Regions from separate parts of the Mucilaginibacter sp. P2_D11 genome, predicted to be linked through region 2. Evidence: riboswitches for the same ligand, from Rfam matches in the RefSeq annotation. Region 2 holds a riboswitch; the other holds the start of a gene.
The links. A riboswitch is a leader RNA that binds a small molecule or an ion and turns the genes downstream of it on or off. The one in region 2 is predicted to bind S-adenosylmethionine.
Positions count from the first base shown of each region.

Region 1: it holds a riboswitch for S-adenosylmethionine, as region 2 does, so the genes downstream of both, AC1DXC_RS05735 (cysteine desulfurase family protein) here and metH (methionine synthase) in region 2, are expected to answer to the same signal.

Region 1 covers NZ_JBFUEA010000003.1:203,396-210,833, forward strand. Annotated here, with positions in the region: gene AC1DXC_RS05715 (SusC/RagA family TonB-linked outer membrane protein) at 1-401, opposite strand, end outside; gene AC1DXC_RS05720 (triple tyrosine motif-containing protein) at 698-3,640, shown strand; gene AC1DXC_RS05725 (PIG-L family deacetylase) at 3,679-4,596, opposite strand; tRNA gene AC1DXC_RS05730 (tRNA-Cys) at 4,611-4,682, opposite strand; gene AC1DXC_RS05735 (cysteine desulfurase family protein) at 4,787-5,917, opposite strand; SAM riboswitch class I at 5,996-6,097, opposite strand; gene AC1DXC_RS05740 (S10 family peptidase) at 6,356-7,438, shown strand, end outside.
Region 2 covers NZ_JBFUEA010000001.1:476,620-484,057, reverse strand. Annotated here, with positions in the region: gene metH (methionine synthase) at 1-2,866, opposite strand, end outside; SAM riboswitch class I at 3,003-3,113, opposite strand; gene hflX (GTPase HflX) at 3,229-4,413, opposite strand; gene AC1DXC_RS01985 (ATP-dependent DNA helicase) at 4,633-6,054, opposite strand; gene trpC (indole-3-glycerol phosphate synthase TrpC) at 6,113-6,895, opposite strand; gene AC1DXC_RS01975 (hypothetical protein) at 6,915-7,438, opposite strand, start outside.

The DNA of each region.
Region 1 (7,438 bases), on a different contig from region 2:
TTTTTGATATCGGATGCTTTTACTACGGATATAGCCCCCGATATATTGGTTACTTTTTGCGTACCGTAGCCTACTACCACTACTTCGTTCAATGCCTGGGTGTTATCGTCCAAAACAAAGTTTTCTACGCCTGCGGCGGTTATGGTACGTTCTACTGATACCATGCCGATGAACGATACTATGATAACGCCGCCGTTTTGCGGAACGGTGAGCGTATAATTACCGTTTATATCTGTTACGGTGCCGATAGTTGTGCCTTTAATGGCAACAGATGCGCCGGGTACGCCTTGCCCGTCGGATTTTTGGGTTACTTTACCGGTTAAGCGGAGGGATTGTGCATAAGCCTCGCTAACAAAAAATAGCAAAGCTATAACCACAAGAAACTTGAGTTTAAATTGCATAAGGTTAAATGTTAGTTATGATTAATAGGTTGGGGGCTGTGCCCGTTGTTGGTTGTAAAAGTTTTCTCATAAAAGGATTTTAGGCGCATAAAAATGCACGCGGTTAATAGGTCATAGATGATGTTGTGCGTTTATAATTGGTTTATAGTAAGCGCCGGATGCGCTGGTTCACGGGGTCAAAAGTAGACTATGGATAAGCGTTAAAGAGAATAACGGACTACATCACTACTACAACAAGGCAAAAAAAAGCCATAAAAAAGCCGATATTAGGGCAACCATCAAACCAATGATAAACGATGTTTCTTGCCCGGCATAAGTTGCTGTATTTTAAATACTTAACCGTAATTGTATTTGTTGCGCGGGCAAACTTTGCGCTGTCGCAGGCCTATATAGCGCAGCGCAAAACCATTAATTACGAAAAACGGCAGTACAATGGCGGTACGCAGAACTGGAAAATACGCCAGGATGCACAAGGCCGTATGTATTTTGCCAATAACGAGGGCGTATTGGTATTTGATGGCTCCAATTGGCAGCTTTTCCCCTTACCAAACCGTACCATCGTGCGCTCGCTAGAGTTTGGTGCAGATAAAAAATTATACGTAGGGGGGCAGGACGAGATAGGCTATTTTTCGCCGGGCAAAAATGGCTCGCTGGTATTTACCTCGCTCAAAGCACTCATCCCCAAAGCCGACCAGGTTTTTTCTGATCTGTGGGACATCGTCAGAATTAAGGAAGATGTTTTTTTCCGATCGAACGATAAGATATTTAAATACAGCAAAGGCAGAATAACGGTTTATCATGCCCGCTCGTGGTTATTTATGGGCTGCCACCAGGATAAACTGCTGGCGCACGACGAGCAAAAAGGACTGCTGCAATATGTCGATGGCAACTGGCAGCCCTTTATCGCCAAAAAAGATTTGCCAAACGGATTTTACATCACTTCCATATCCAAATACAGCACCTCGTTTAGCCTGGTTACCACAGCGAAAGACGGAGTTTTTATTTTGAGCGGTAACACTTTGCGAAGTTTCACACTTACAGGTGATGGAATAGATAATCATCAGCATTTTTCGGCAGCACTTGCCTTAGACGATGGCACTTATCTTATAAGCACTTATTTAAACGGTGTTTACCAGGTTGACCGCCAGGGGCAGGTGATAGAGAACATCGCCAAAAAAGAAGGGCTGCAGAATATGTTCGTGCGCTGCATGTTCGCAGATGCCAACCATAATGTTTGGCTGGGACTGGATAACGGCATCGATTTTATTGCTTATAATAATGCCGTCAAACACATCAGCCCCTCTATATTTAAGGATGGAGGAGGCTATGCTACGGCATTTTACCATAACCGGCTTTATTTTGCCTTATCAAACGGTATTTACCAGGTACCCGTAACCGACATGGGCGACCTGAGCTATGTTAAAAACAACTTCAAGATTGCCGCCGAAGGACAAACCTGGAATATTGCCGCTGTAGGCAGCCACCTTTTAGCCGGCCGCGACGACGGGCTGTTTGAAGTGGAGGATGGCAAAATTGTACCTATTTATAATGCCACCGGGTTTTGGATGTTCCAGCCGTTTGCAAACAGCCTTAAGCAGCCACTAATAGCGGCAGGTAATTATTACGGCGTGCGCCTGTTTGGGGATGATGGTGCAAAGCTTACGGATAAGGGTAACCTGGGTGCATATTACGAATCGGCCAGGTTTTTGGAAGTTGACGAAGACAATATGATTTGGACATCGCACCCATACCGCGGTGTTTATTGCCTTAACCCCGAAACAAAAAAAGTTAAGAACTACCGCAAGGAGCAGGGGCTGCCATCTGCACTCAATAATTTTGTGTTTAAAGTAAAAGGGCATGTTGTTGTGGCTACCGAAAAAGGTATTTATGCCTATGATGCCCGGGCGGACAAATTTGTGCCTTCGCAGCTTTTTAAGGCAATTTTTGGCACGCGGGGGATAAGGTATTTAAAGGAAGATAACCTGGGCAACATTTGGTTTGTTGAAGGAAAAAGCCTTGGCGTGGTAGACTATTCGGCAGCGCCAACCATTATCAATTTCCCGGAACTAAACAACCGTATCCTAAGCGGATTTGAGAACGTTTACCCCATCAACGCCGAAAATATATTCGTGGGCAGCGAGAATGGGTTTTACCATATCAACTATGCGAAGTATAAACAGAACATCCGGCCGCTAAAGGTTTACATCCGCAGCGTGCGCTCGGGTTCGGGTACGGATAGTTTGTTGTTTGGCGGATATAGCAGCAATATAGGAGGTGATGATAAGCCATCGGCAAATGAGGCGCTGGACTTGGGCTATGCGTTCAACTCGTTACATTTTGAATATTCGTCGCCGGTTTTTGAGGAGCAATCTAATGTAGAATACAGCTATTTTTTGGAAGGTTTCGATAAGCAATGGTCGGATTGGTCTAAACGGTCGGAAAAGGATTACACCAACCTGCCTGCGGGCAACTATTTTTTTAAGGTGAAGGCCCGCAACCACCATAATAACGAATCGGCCGTTACTGTGTACGCATTCAATATCAATCCACCGTGGTATCAAACCATTTGGGCCTATGGCTTATATATTATTGCCATTGCGGGCGGGCTTTATCTGGCATATCAAAAGCAGGAACAGCGTCACATTATAAAACAACAAAAGGAATTGCTGTTGCAGCAGCAAAAGAACCAGGAAGAGCAACAGCAACTGGCCTACCAGCATCAGCTGGAACTGGAACGATCTGAAAAAGAACTGGCCAACCTGAAGAACGAGAAACTGCAAGCCGAGGTGGAATTCAAAAACTCAGAACTGGCATCATCCGCCTTGAACCTGGTGCAGCAAAAGGAATTCCTGACCAAGGTGCGCGAAGAGTTGTTGCGCCTGCAAAAACAAGGAAAAGACACCGTGGAGGTGGCCGAAATCAAAAAGATACAGCGCATGCTTACCGAAGAAGATAAGCTGAACGAACAATGGGAGCAATTCTCCATTCACTTCGATAGGGTGCATGCGGGCTTCTTATCCTTGCTTAAGGATCGCTACAGCACCATCAATCAACAGGAACTGAAGCTTTGCGCCTACCTCATCATGAACTTGTCGAGCAAGGAGATAGCCCAACTGATGGCGATATCTGTACGTGGAGTGGAGGTAAGCCGCTATCGCCTGCGCAAAAAATTACAGATACCTACCGAGATGAACCTCTTCGAATTCCTGTTCAACATCCAGCGGGAACTGATGAAATAACTCATTTTCCAGGCTGCGTTTGGAGATGCCCGCAAATGTCAATAGGTAGTTTTAGCCAACGCCGGTGGCGGAGTTTTTAAGATATCGAACAAGCCCCTGCACCAATCAAGGCCGGCTGGGGTATTTAGGGTAAAACTCCAAAACTCCTCCAGGTCGCCAACGTTCATCGTCATTTGGGTGTAGCCCTGAGATTTATGTTCGGCAATTTCCCAGTTAGCAATTACCTTATAGTTCACCCGGTTCATGTAGCTGAAACATTGCGTGCGGTCGATAAAAAAGCTGGGGGTGTCGGCAGTTGTATGGCACAGAGGGTACTTGTAATCGTTACCGAAACCGGGCATTGCATTACCTTTATCGCGGGTAGCTACCGCCAATACTACCGGCCTGTTGTCGGCGGGGAGGCTGTTAACAACTTCCAATGCCAGTAGGGTAGCAGCTTTATGCGCACCGTGCGTTTGGGCCACGGGCAAAAGGGTAAGCACAATATCGTAACGATTTTTGTTGAGGACAGTAAGCAAGGCCTTTTTCACGTAGGGCACGTTCCAACTGGTGTCTATTGGTTCCCGTTCGTTCAGGGTAAAATGTGCATCGGGCTGGTTTAGGAAATAGTAACGATGGACGCCAATAATGCGCCCTGCGTTTTTAAGTTCCTGTTTTCGGATGGCGGGCAGCTTTCGGCGGCCTACCTGTTCATTGGTAAGGCTTATGTTATAATAAGCCTCGGCAAGGGTGGAGTATTTATAACCCGCCTCGCCATTGGTGATAACCGCAATATCTACCAGGCCGTGGTGTTCTTTAGCTATTTTGTATAGGGTAACGGCCATTTCGCTCTCATCATCGGGGTGCGCAATCACCACCAGTACCCTTGCAGGCGTATCGGGCACGCAACCACGCGCAGTGGCCGCAGAGCATATAAAAAGGGCGGCCAACAAGATATATAAATAGCTTAATTTCATTTTTTAATTATGGGAGGTGTGAGGATGGGTTCGAACCATCGTAAGGAGTTTTGCAGGCTCCCGCCTAACCACTCGGCCACTCCACCTTGTTTTTGCTGCGTATTAAGAAGAACCCTTATATGTTTTTGCCATGCCCCTATTCTTATCAATAAAAAACTGACAGGAAACGGGACCGGCTGCCTTTGCGCAATTATGCCGCAATCAACTGATAAATAGCCGCAAGTTTACCGGCGGCATAATTTATCTCTTCCGGGGTGTTGAATTTGCTAAAAGAGAATCGGATGGTATCTCTACCTGCGTCAACGCCAAGCGCACTAAGCACGTGCGACGATGAGCCACTGCTGCAGGCGCTCCCGCCCGATACAGATATGCCATACTCGTCCAAACATCGCAGCAGGTCGGGGTTTAACGATGGTACATTGATGCTGAGCACGGTGTATAAGCTTTTATCCGCAATGGCCGAATTTCCGTTGAAGCGTACGCCCGGCAGCGTTTGGGTAAGCCCGGCAATCAGATGGTCTTTTAATTGCTGTATGTATTGCCCGTGCCCGTCTATATCGGCATAGGCCAGTTGCAATGCTTTGGTAAGGCCGATTATACCGGGGATGTTTTCTGTGCCTGCACGCAACGCTCTTTCCTGCCCGCCGCCGTGCAGCAATTTGGCCGGCCTTAGGCTCTGCCGGCAATATAAAAAGCCTATACCTTTTGGCCCGTGGAATTTGTGGGCAGAGGCAGCCAGGAAATGAACCTTAAGCTTGCTTACATCGTGCCGATAATGGCCCATGGTTTGTACCGTATCGGTGTGGAAAAGCGCATCGTACTTTTCGCAGATGTTGCCTATCTGTTCAATATCGTTAAGGTTGCCAATTTCGTTGTTGGCGTGCATTACCGATACCAGGCTGTGCGGGTTGGTGCTTAGTAAATATGCTAAATGACTAAGATCCAGGTTCCCTTTTTCGTCATGAGCGATGAAGCTTAAGGATATTTCGCCGGTTTTTTCGAGGTGCTCCAGCAAACTTAACACAGCATGATGCTCGAACCTTGTGGTAATTACATGCTTTACGCCGGCGTTGCGCACCGCCGTTAGTATGGCAGTATTATCGGCTTCCGTGCCGCCCGATGTGAAAATGATTTCGCTGGGCGAGGCATTGAGCAAACCGGCAATGGTACTGCGGCAGCTTTCAATAGCTTGCTTTGCTTCGCGACCGTGCTGATGATGCGACGACGGGTTGCCGAAATGATTGAGCAGATACGGCGTCATGGCTTCAAACACTTCTTTATCAAGTGGGGTGGTAGCGGCGTTGTCGAGGTAAACTTTCATGGTAATTTAATTAAATTTTGATTTAAACAGGCCAGAAAGCGAGGTGAGATTTACCGCTTAACAAGTTGAAAACTTGCACTCTTATCTTTCTCCTGTTTTGGCAGGAGTTGGAATTAGCACCTTAAATAATAGGTTGCCAAGACGTCATAGGGCCATTCCCTCGGTCTTTCTGGATAAGTTTAAAAGAACGTTTCGATGCAAATGTAAATAAATTCTATTAATCCCATAGAAATTATAGAAAAAATTTGAGGAAACGAAATTTACCATTACATTTGCAGCACCCGCATATAGCGGTACTGTGTTTTATAATGATAACCCAAGGTTTAAATAATCAATTTTTAATGCGAATGCCCATGCCTCAGATGGGTATGTGCAGCTGTTGTTGCTAACCCCCAAGCAAAAACAACCGCTGTTTATTAAAATTATTATTTGCCTCCCATGTTACCTTCTTCTTTTACTGTTACAATCAATCTGCGTTTTATTGCCACTATTTTGCTGGCCGGCACTATTGCTTTACTTTCTACTTCGTGGTCTGAATTTGCCCATCGCCCGTCTGAAGATGTTGCAGCGGGGCCTGCGGCCTTTAGCACTGCGGTAACTTCGCATACCATAGCCTTAAATGGCAAAACGTTGGCTTATAGGGCAAAAGCAGGTTATCTGGGTATAGGGCAGTCGAAAGGCCGGGCTGCGGCTAATGTTTTTTACGTGGCCTACAGCCTTGATAATAACATTAGTGCTGCAAAGCGCCCCGTTACCTTTGTGTTTAACGGCGGGCCCGGTTCATCTGCACTATGGTTGCATATGGGTTCGTTTGGGCCGGTGCGCGTCGGCGGCAATGGCAGGGTTGAAGACAACAGCAATACCTGGCTTGGTTTTACCGACCTGGTATTTATAGATCCTGTTGGTACCGGCTACAGCCGTGCTGCCCACGGTACCGATGCCCGCAAGTTTTATGGCTATAAAGAAGATATCGGTTCCATCGCCGAATTCATACGCGCCTACCTGGCAGATAACGGCAGGGAAAACGATGCGGTTTTTTTGGCCGGAGAAAGTTACGGCGGACTACGCGCTGTGGGCCTGGCCGAAAACCTGCAGGCCAACGGCGGGGTAAAGCTTTCCGGCATAACGCTTATTTCGCCGGCGCTTAATTACCAGTTGATTAGTTTTAACGAGGGTAACGAAACGCCTTATGCTTACTACCTGCCAACATATGCGGTTACAGCCCGCTACCATCATAAGTTAGATGCCCGCCTGGATAGCCTTACCGACGAGCAATTGATGAGCCGTGCAGCAGCCTTCGGGCAGGGTACTTATACTCGTTTTCTTCATTTGGGCGATGCCGCGCCACAAGCTTTAGTAAACAAGGTGATAGATTCGCTGCATTATTTTACCGGCCTAAGCAGGGATTATTTGACGGAAGCGAACGGAAGGGTAACAGATGGCCAATTTACTGCTGAGCTGTTAGGTAGCGATACCCAAACGATAGGCACCTTTGATGGCCGCGTAAAAGACACCCTGCAG
Region 2 (7,438 bases):
CCAATTCCTCCAGCGGATAATCCTCAAAAACCTTAGTGCCTGTGATGGCTGGTTTTGGCGCTACATCGCCATCCAGGCTTATCTGGAATTTACCGGCACGTGCATCTTCTATGCTGATAAAGCGTTTGTCGTTCTTTTTGTTGGCATGCGCTTCGCGGGCCTTTTCGTATTCGTCTTTGATGCCCTGGATATAGGCATCGCGGTTATCCCGGTTCATCAGGCTGCTGCACACAGTAACGCTACGCGATGCATCCAAAACGTGAATAGCCGGACCTGAATAGTTTGGCGCAACCTTAACCGCCGCATGTATACGCGAGGTTGTTGCACCGCCGATAATGAGCGGGATAGTAAAGCCCTGGCGTTCCATTTCTTTGGCAAAATGCACCATCTCATCTAAAGAGGGTGTGATCAAACCACTCAGCCCAATAATATCTACATCCTGCTTTTTTGCTTCCTCAATAATGCGCTGGGCAGGCACCATCACCCCAAGGTCTATCACCTCGAAGTTATTACAAGCCAATACCACACCTACGATGTTCTTGCCGATATCGTGCACATCGCCTTTTACGGTGGCCATCAATATTTTGCCGGCATTTGCGCGACTGCCGCTGCTATCTTCGCCTGCATCTATCACGCGCTGTTTTTCCAGTTCGATAAAAGGCAGCAGGTAAGCAACGGCCTTCTTCATCACACGGGCCGATTTTACCACCTGTGGAAGGAACATCTTACCCGCACCGAACAGGTCGCCCACTACGTTCATGCCATCCATCAGGGGGCCTTCTATCACCTCCAACGGCTTGGCAAATTTCTGTCGGGCTTCTTCCACATCTTCATCCAGATATTCGATGATACCTTTTACAAGGGCATGCGATAAGCGCGCTTCTACAGGTTCTTTACGCCATTCCTCATCGCGGACGATCTCTTTGCCTTTACTTTTGATGGTATCGGCAAATTCCACCAAACGTTCGGTAGCATCATCGCGGCGGTTCAATAATACATCCTCTACCAGTTCCAGCAGATTTTTTGGTATCTGCTCGTAAACTTCCAACATGCCTGCGTTTACAATACCCATATCCAAACCCGCCTTAATGGCGTGGTATAGGAATGCCGAGTGCATAGCCTCGCGCACGGTGTTATTCCCCCTAAAGGAGAAGGAAATATTACTCACCCCGCCGCTTACTTTGGCGTAAGGCAGGTTTTGTTTTATCCAGCGGGTAGCTTCAATAAAGTCTACTGCGTAATTGTTGTGTTCTTCCAGACCTGTTGCCACGGTCAGGATGTTCGGGTCGAAAATGATATCCTGCGGCGGGAAGCCAACCTCCTCTACCAATATCCGGTAGCTGCGTCCGCAAATCTCTTTACGGCGTTCCAGCGAATCAGCCTGGCCGGTTTCGTCGAAGGCCATTACTACGGTTGCAGCACCATAGCTTAATATCTTGCGGGCGTATTCCTTAAATTTCTCTTCGCCTTCTTTCAGCGAGATGGAATTTACGATGCCTTTCCCCTGTAAACATTTCAAGCCGGCCTCTATCACAGTCCATTTAGACGAATCTATCATGATTGGCAGTTTGGCGATATCCGGTTCAGACGCCACGAGATTCAGGAATTTCACCATCACCGCTTCCGAATCTATCATCCCCTCATCCATGTTGATGTCGATTACCTGCGCGCCGCCTTCTACCTGCTGCAGGGCAACAGTTAGGGCAGCCTCGTAATCTTCGGCAAGGATGAGTTTAGAGAATTTTGGCGACCCAGTGATATTGGTACGCTCGCCGATGTTTACGAAGTTGGTTTCGGGTGTAAGGGTAACGGATTCTAAACCGCTCAAACGCAGGAATGGCGCAATCTCCGGCTTCTTTCGTGGCTGATGCCTGGCAGCTTTTTCGGCGATGCATTGAATATGATCTGGTGTGGTGCCGCAACAACCACCAACGATATTAACCAGCCCAGCCTTGATGAAATCATCAACCTGGTGGGCAGTTTCGTGCGGGGTTTCGTCGTAAGCGCCAAATTCGTTTGGCAAACCTGCGTTAGGGTAAGCAGAAATATACACACCTGCCTTTTCGGATAGTTCCTCCAAATGCGGCCTCATTTCGCGGGCACCTAAAGCGCAGTTCAGTCCAACAGAAAGCAAATTTGCATGACTGATTGAATTCCAGAAAGCCTCCACCGTTTGGCCCGAGAGCGTACGGCCGGATGCATCGGTAATGGTACCGGAAATCATCACACCGCCGGTATCCCTAAATGCCGGGTAATCTTTACCGGCTTCCTTGCATTCTTTTTTATAACGGTCGATGGCAAACAAGGCAGCCTTAGCGTTTAGGGTATCGAAAATGGTTTCGACTAACAGCACATCAGAGCCACCATCTACCAAGCCGCGTACCTGCTCGTAATAAGCTTCGGCCAAATCATCGAAGGTAACAGCGCGGTATCCCGGGTCGTTTACATCAGGCGACAGCGATGCTGTACGGTTTGTGGGACCAACGGCACCGGCCACAAAGCGCGGCTTTGCCGGGTTTTTGGCGGTGTATTCGTCCGCTACTTCGCGGGCTATGCGAGCGCCTTCGTAGCTAAGTTCGTAATCGAGTTCTTCGAGGTGATAATCTGCCAGCGATATTTTTTGTGTGCTGAAGGTATTGGTTTCGATGATATCCGCGCCGGCATCTAAATATTCGGCATGGATAGCCTTGATCACATCCGGGCGGGTGATATTCAGCAAGTCGTTATTGCCTTTCAGGTCGGATGCATGATCGCGGAAACGCTCGCCGCGGAAATCCTCCTCGGTGAGTTCGTACCGCTGTATCATGGTGCCCATTGCCCCGTCGATAACCAGGATGCGTTTTTCTAGTTCTTTTCTAATGTCCATTGTAAACAGTTGGCAGTTGCCGGTTAGCAGTAGGCAGCTAGAAAATTTACCGTATAGCAAACTGCCAACTGTAAACTGATTACTGCAAACTGGTATATAGCTTATCTCGAAAAGTCAGGGTATAAAAAATGACTTTCGCTTATCTTTCCTAACCGATTTTCTCCCGGCTAAGTAGAATGTAGCACCTTGTAAGCACAGGTTGCCAAGACATCGCAGGGTCTAATCCCTCCGCCTTTCTCCATAAGCATTACAAATATGAATATTAATGTTGTAATGTGCAAGGCTGCGCAAGTATGGGGAGATAAAGTTGCCGTAGGGCAACTTTATCTCCCCGGAAGGCCGATGAAATGGCCGTTTTGGGGTTAATACAGCAAATGATCGTAGGGGTATCGTTCCGTATGCATCGTTTTTACGGCATCGTAAAGCATGGTGCGGAACTCTTCCAGGTTTTCTTTTTGGGTGGCCGAAATGAATATCGCAGGCGCATTGTTCTTGGCCATCCAACTGTGGTTGAAATCGTCCATCGTAAGTGGGGTGTCCTTGATGTCGATATTATGGTCGGCAGGGTTAAAGGCATCGATCTTATTGAACACCGTGATAGTTTTTTTATCCAGCACCTTCAAATCCTTCAGCGTTTCGTTTACGGTACGTATCTGGTCCTCAAACGTCGGGTGCGAAATATCTACCACGTGTATCAATATATCCGCTTCGCGCACTTCATCCAGGGTAGATTTAAAGCACTCTACCAAATGGTGCGGCAGCTTACGGATGAATCCTACGGTATCTGATAGTAAAAACGGCACATTCTCTATCACCACTTTGCGCACGGTAGTATCCAGCGTGGCAAACAGCTTGTTTTCGGCAAAAACTTCAGATTTTGCCAGCATGTTCATGATGGTCGACTTACCTACGTTGGTATAACCTACCAAAGCCACGCGTATTAAAGCCTGGCGGTTTTTGCGCTGGGTTTCGTTCTGTCGGTCGATAAGCTTCAGGCGCTCTTTCAGCAACGAGATCTTGTTCAGGATTAAACGCCTGTCGGTCTCAATCTGGCTTTCACCCGGGCCGCGCATACCAATACCGCCTTTTTGGCGCTCTAAGTGCGTCCATAAACGGGTTAAGCGTGGCAGTAAATATTGCAGCTGAGCAAGCTCCACCTGGGTTTTGGCTTGCGCCGTTTGTGCGCGACTTGCAAAAATATCCAGGATAAGGTTGCTACGGTCGAGTATTTTCACCTGCAGTTCGCGCTCAATGTTGCGCATTTGCGATGGCGTAAGCTCATCATCAAAAACCACGATGTCTATTTCTTCGGCAACAACATATTCTTTTATTTCGTCCAGCTTACCGGTACCCACGAAGGTGGAACGTTCCGGCCGCTGTAATTTTTGGGTAAAGGTTTTCACGGTGAGGCCGCCGGCGGTGGCAACCAAAAACTCTAATTCTTCTAAGTATTCTTTTTCGCGTGCTTCCGTTTCGTTGGGGGTAATCACCCCAACCAGCACTACTTTCTCCTGCTTCACAGCAGTATCATAAAATTTCTGTTTCATAAATAAAAATAAAGATACGCGGATTTACGCAGTAATGCGCGCGGCGTATTCGATAAAACAATAGTAGGCCAGCTTATTTTTGCCAGCAATCAGATTCATCGATTAAACGATGAATGGCGTGGAGTGTTTGAGGATTACATTTTTTAGCAGTAGTGGCACAAAGATAATGTTTTTGCCGGGAAGATAAAACCAGATTGAATTCTGTAGCGGTACCTTTCCCTACACCACCCACCAGTGTTTTACTAAGTGCAATTCCTTTCGGGCACGGGTAACAGCCGTGTACCACCATTTGCAAAGGCTGGCAGGAGGCATCCTAAACATGGTATTATTTTCATTATCCAGGAAAAGATAGACGTTATTCCATTCACCGCCTTGTGCTTTATGACAGGTTACTGCATAGCCATAAGTAGCTTTTAAGCAGTTATAATAATCATCTCCCAACATCGCTTCCCGGTATTCTTCACTTTTAGAGGATATCCCTTTTTCGCGCATGCGGCTATGGAAATCAACCATCAGTTCCTTTGTTTGCTCTTTAGTCAGGCTACCGTTTATGCTTTTGAGCGCATTAACCGAGAGCTGCATTTTAAACTCCGTATCAGACAGGAAGGTGCGCACTGTAACTTTCTGAAATTTGAGCCCGCCCCGCCAGGTAACCTCGCCCAAGGCGGTTACGGTTACAAAATCACCGTTTGTTAACGGCACCTTATGGTTGTTTTGAGTTACCAATAATACTTCGCCCGTTTGCAAGTCTAAGTTTGCATCGCCAAGCAGCTTATTCCGCATAAAACGATTGATTTCATACACTCTTAGATTAGTCCGCGCTATAGCAAGCGTTTCGATCGGACCTGTTTCGGCGTATTTCTCAAAATACCTGTCCAGTTGTTTGTCATCGGTAGGGTGCAACTTTACGTTGTTAAGATTAGACGCCGGTAATTTTGGATACAATTCAAAAACGCCGCTATCATGCATATCGCGGATGTCGCCGGCGAGTTTTAATATGTCGTTACCGCTGTCGGTCCGCTCAATTTTCGATAACGTGACGGATACAGCTACCTTATTTTGGCTGTTTAACCAATTTTTATCAAGTGCCGGGCTAAAGGGCTGGCCTATAGGCGGCAACTGGCAGGGATCGCCGACAAAAATAATCTTGTTGTTGCCCGCCACCTCAAACAGGTCGTCTAAAAGCACACCCGAGCCAAATGTGGCGGGCATGGATTCACTTTCCTGAAATTCGCCCGAAAGCATTGACGACTCATCGACAATATAAAGCCGTTTTTTATTGTCGGCTATACGGGTATTAAACTGCATAGAAAGCTGGGCGGAATTGCTTGCCGTTGCCCCAGATGGATTATCGTCAAGCCCGTTTACACCAATAAAGTTATAAAGTTCGCTATGTACGGTGCGTGCCGTAAAACCGGTTTTTCCTTTGAGCACCGTGGCGGCACGGCCGGTAGAAGCTAACAGGCAAAACTCTTCCTTATCTTCCTTCAGCTTTTTAGCGAGGGCCTGCATCAGGTACGTTTTGCCTGTTCCTGCATACCCCTTCAATATAAAGACATTTATAGATGGGTGCGCCAGGAACTTTTTTATTGCCGTAAAGGCAGCCTTTTGGTCGGCATTAAAGTTTAGGTTATCGGCCATACTATCACTAAATTATAGAATTAATCAACAATTAAATAGTGGCAGCATATTTTGTTGATCACAACCCATTCACAAATTCCTGCATCGCCTTACCCGGGTCTGCCTGTTTCATAAAGTTTTCGCCGATAAGGAACCCCTGAAAACCAACTTTTTTCAAATCTTTGATGGTCTGCGTATCGCTGATGGCACTCTCCGAAATCTTTAAAAACTCATTGGGAATATGCTCCACCAGGTCGTATGAGTTTTGTACCGATACGGTAAAATCGGCCAGGTTACGGTTGTTTACGCCAATGGCATCAAGGTTGGCATCTATGCTGCGTTCCAGTTCTTCCAAATTGTGCACCTCCAGCAGTACATTTAATTCCAGACTTTTGGCAAGAGCGGCTAATTTCTTTATCTCGGCAGGGGTGAGGATGGCTGCTATCAGCAAGATAATATCGGCACCTAAGGCTTTAGCTTCTACGATCTGATACTCATCAATCATGAAATCCTTACGCAACACCGGGATGGTATTGGCGCGGCGGGCACGTTTCAGGTCTAGTTTGCGGCCGCCAAAGAAGTTACGATCGGTAAGTACAGACAGCGCCGAAGCACCGGCATCGGCGTAATCTTTGGTTACTTCTTTTACCAGCGCTTCGCCATTGATGATGCCTTTTGATGGCGATTTGCGTTTGAATTCGGCAATGATACCCGTGCGCTCGGGCGCCAATAGAAAATCTTTAAAAGAATACGTTTCCCGGTGAAAATATTCAGATTCCTCCAGTTCAATGTAAGTGGTTTCGCGCTTGTCGCGGGCCACTTCCCTTTTTTTGTATGCGACTATTTTATCGAGTATGTTCATTTGTAACCTATTATTTAACCTAACGAGCTGCCAACCAATTCTCTAGAATAGCTAACTTGTCTTTTGAATATTTAAAGCCCCAATCATCACGGTTTTCATCCCGTTTAAGATGCTGAAGCGTTGGAAACACGTTTACCAATGCCTGTATAAATTTCAAAGGCGAATCTTTTACCGCGAGCAGTAAGCCTTTTGTTAAATCCGGACGGTCTTCGTCCATATTATACTTGTAAGACTCTTCATCAAAGTCTTTATCTATCAAATCCTGCAGCTCAGCGCCGATATCTTCCCATATCAACAAGATCATTTCACTTCCTTGCCACTTAAAAAGCCAGGTGATTTTGCTTGGTTCCAATTCATGCGTAGCGCAAAAATACATCGGGGGCGCATTTTTATAACTAACAAATAATACTGCTGCCGATAACAAATCGTTTAACGGATCTGTTAAATAGCTTGCGTTATAGCTTATACGGTTGCCGTCGTTGAGGACGTCAATATCCATCCAGCCTGCAAAAATCCTCGAAACGATTATCTCAAAGCTATCAA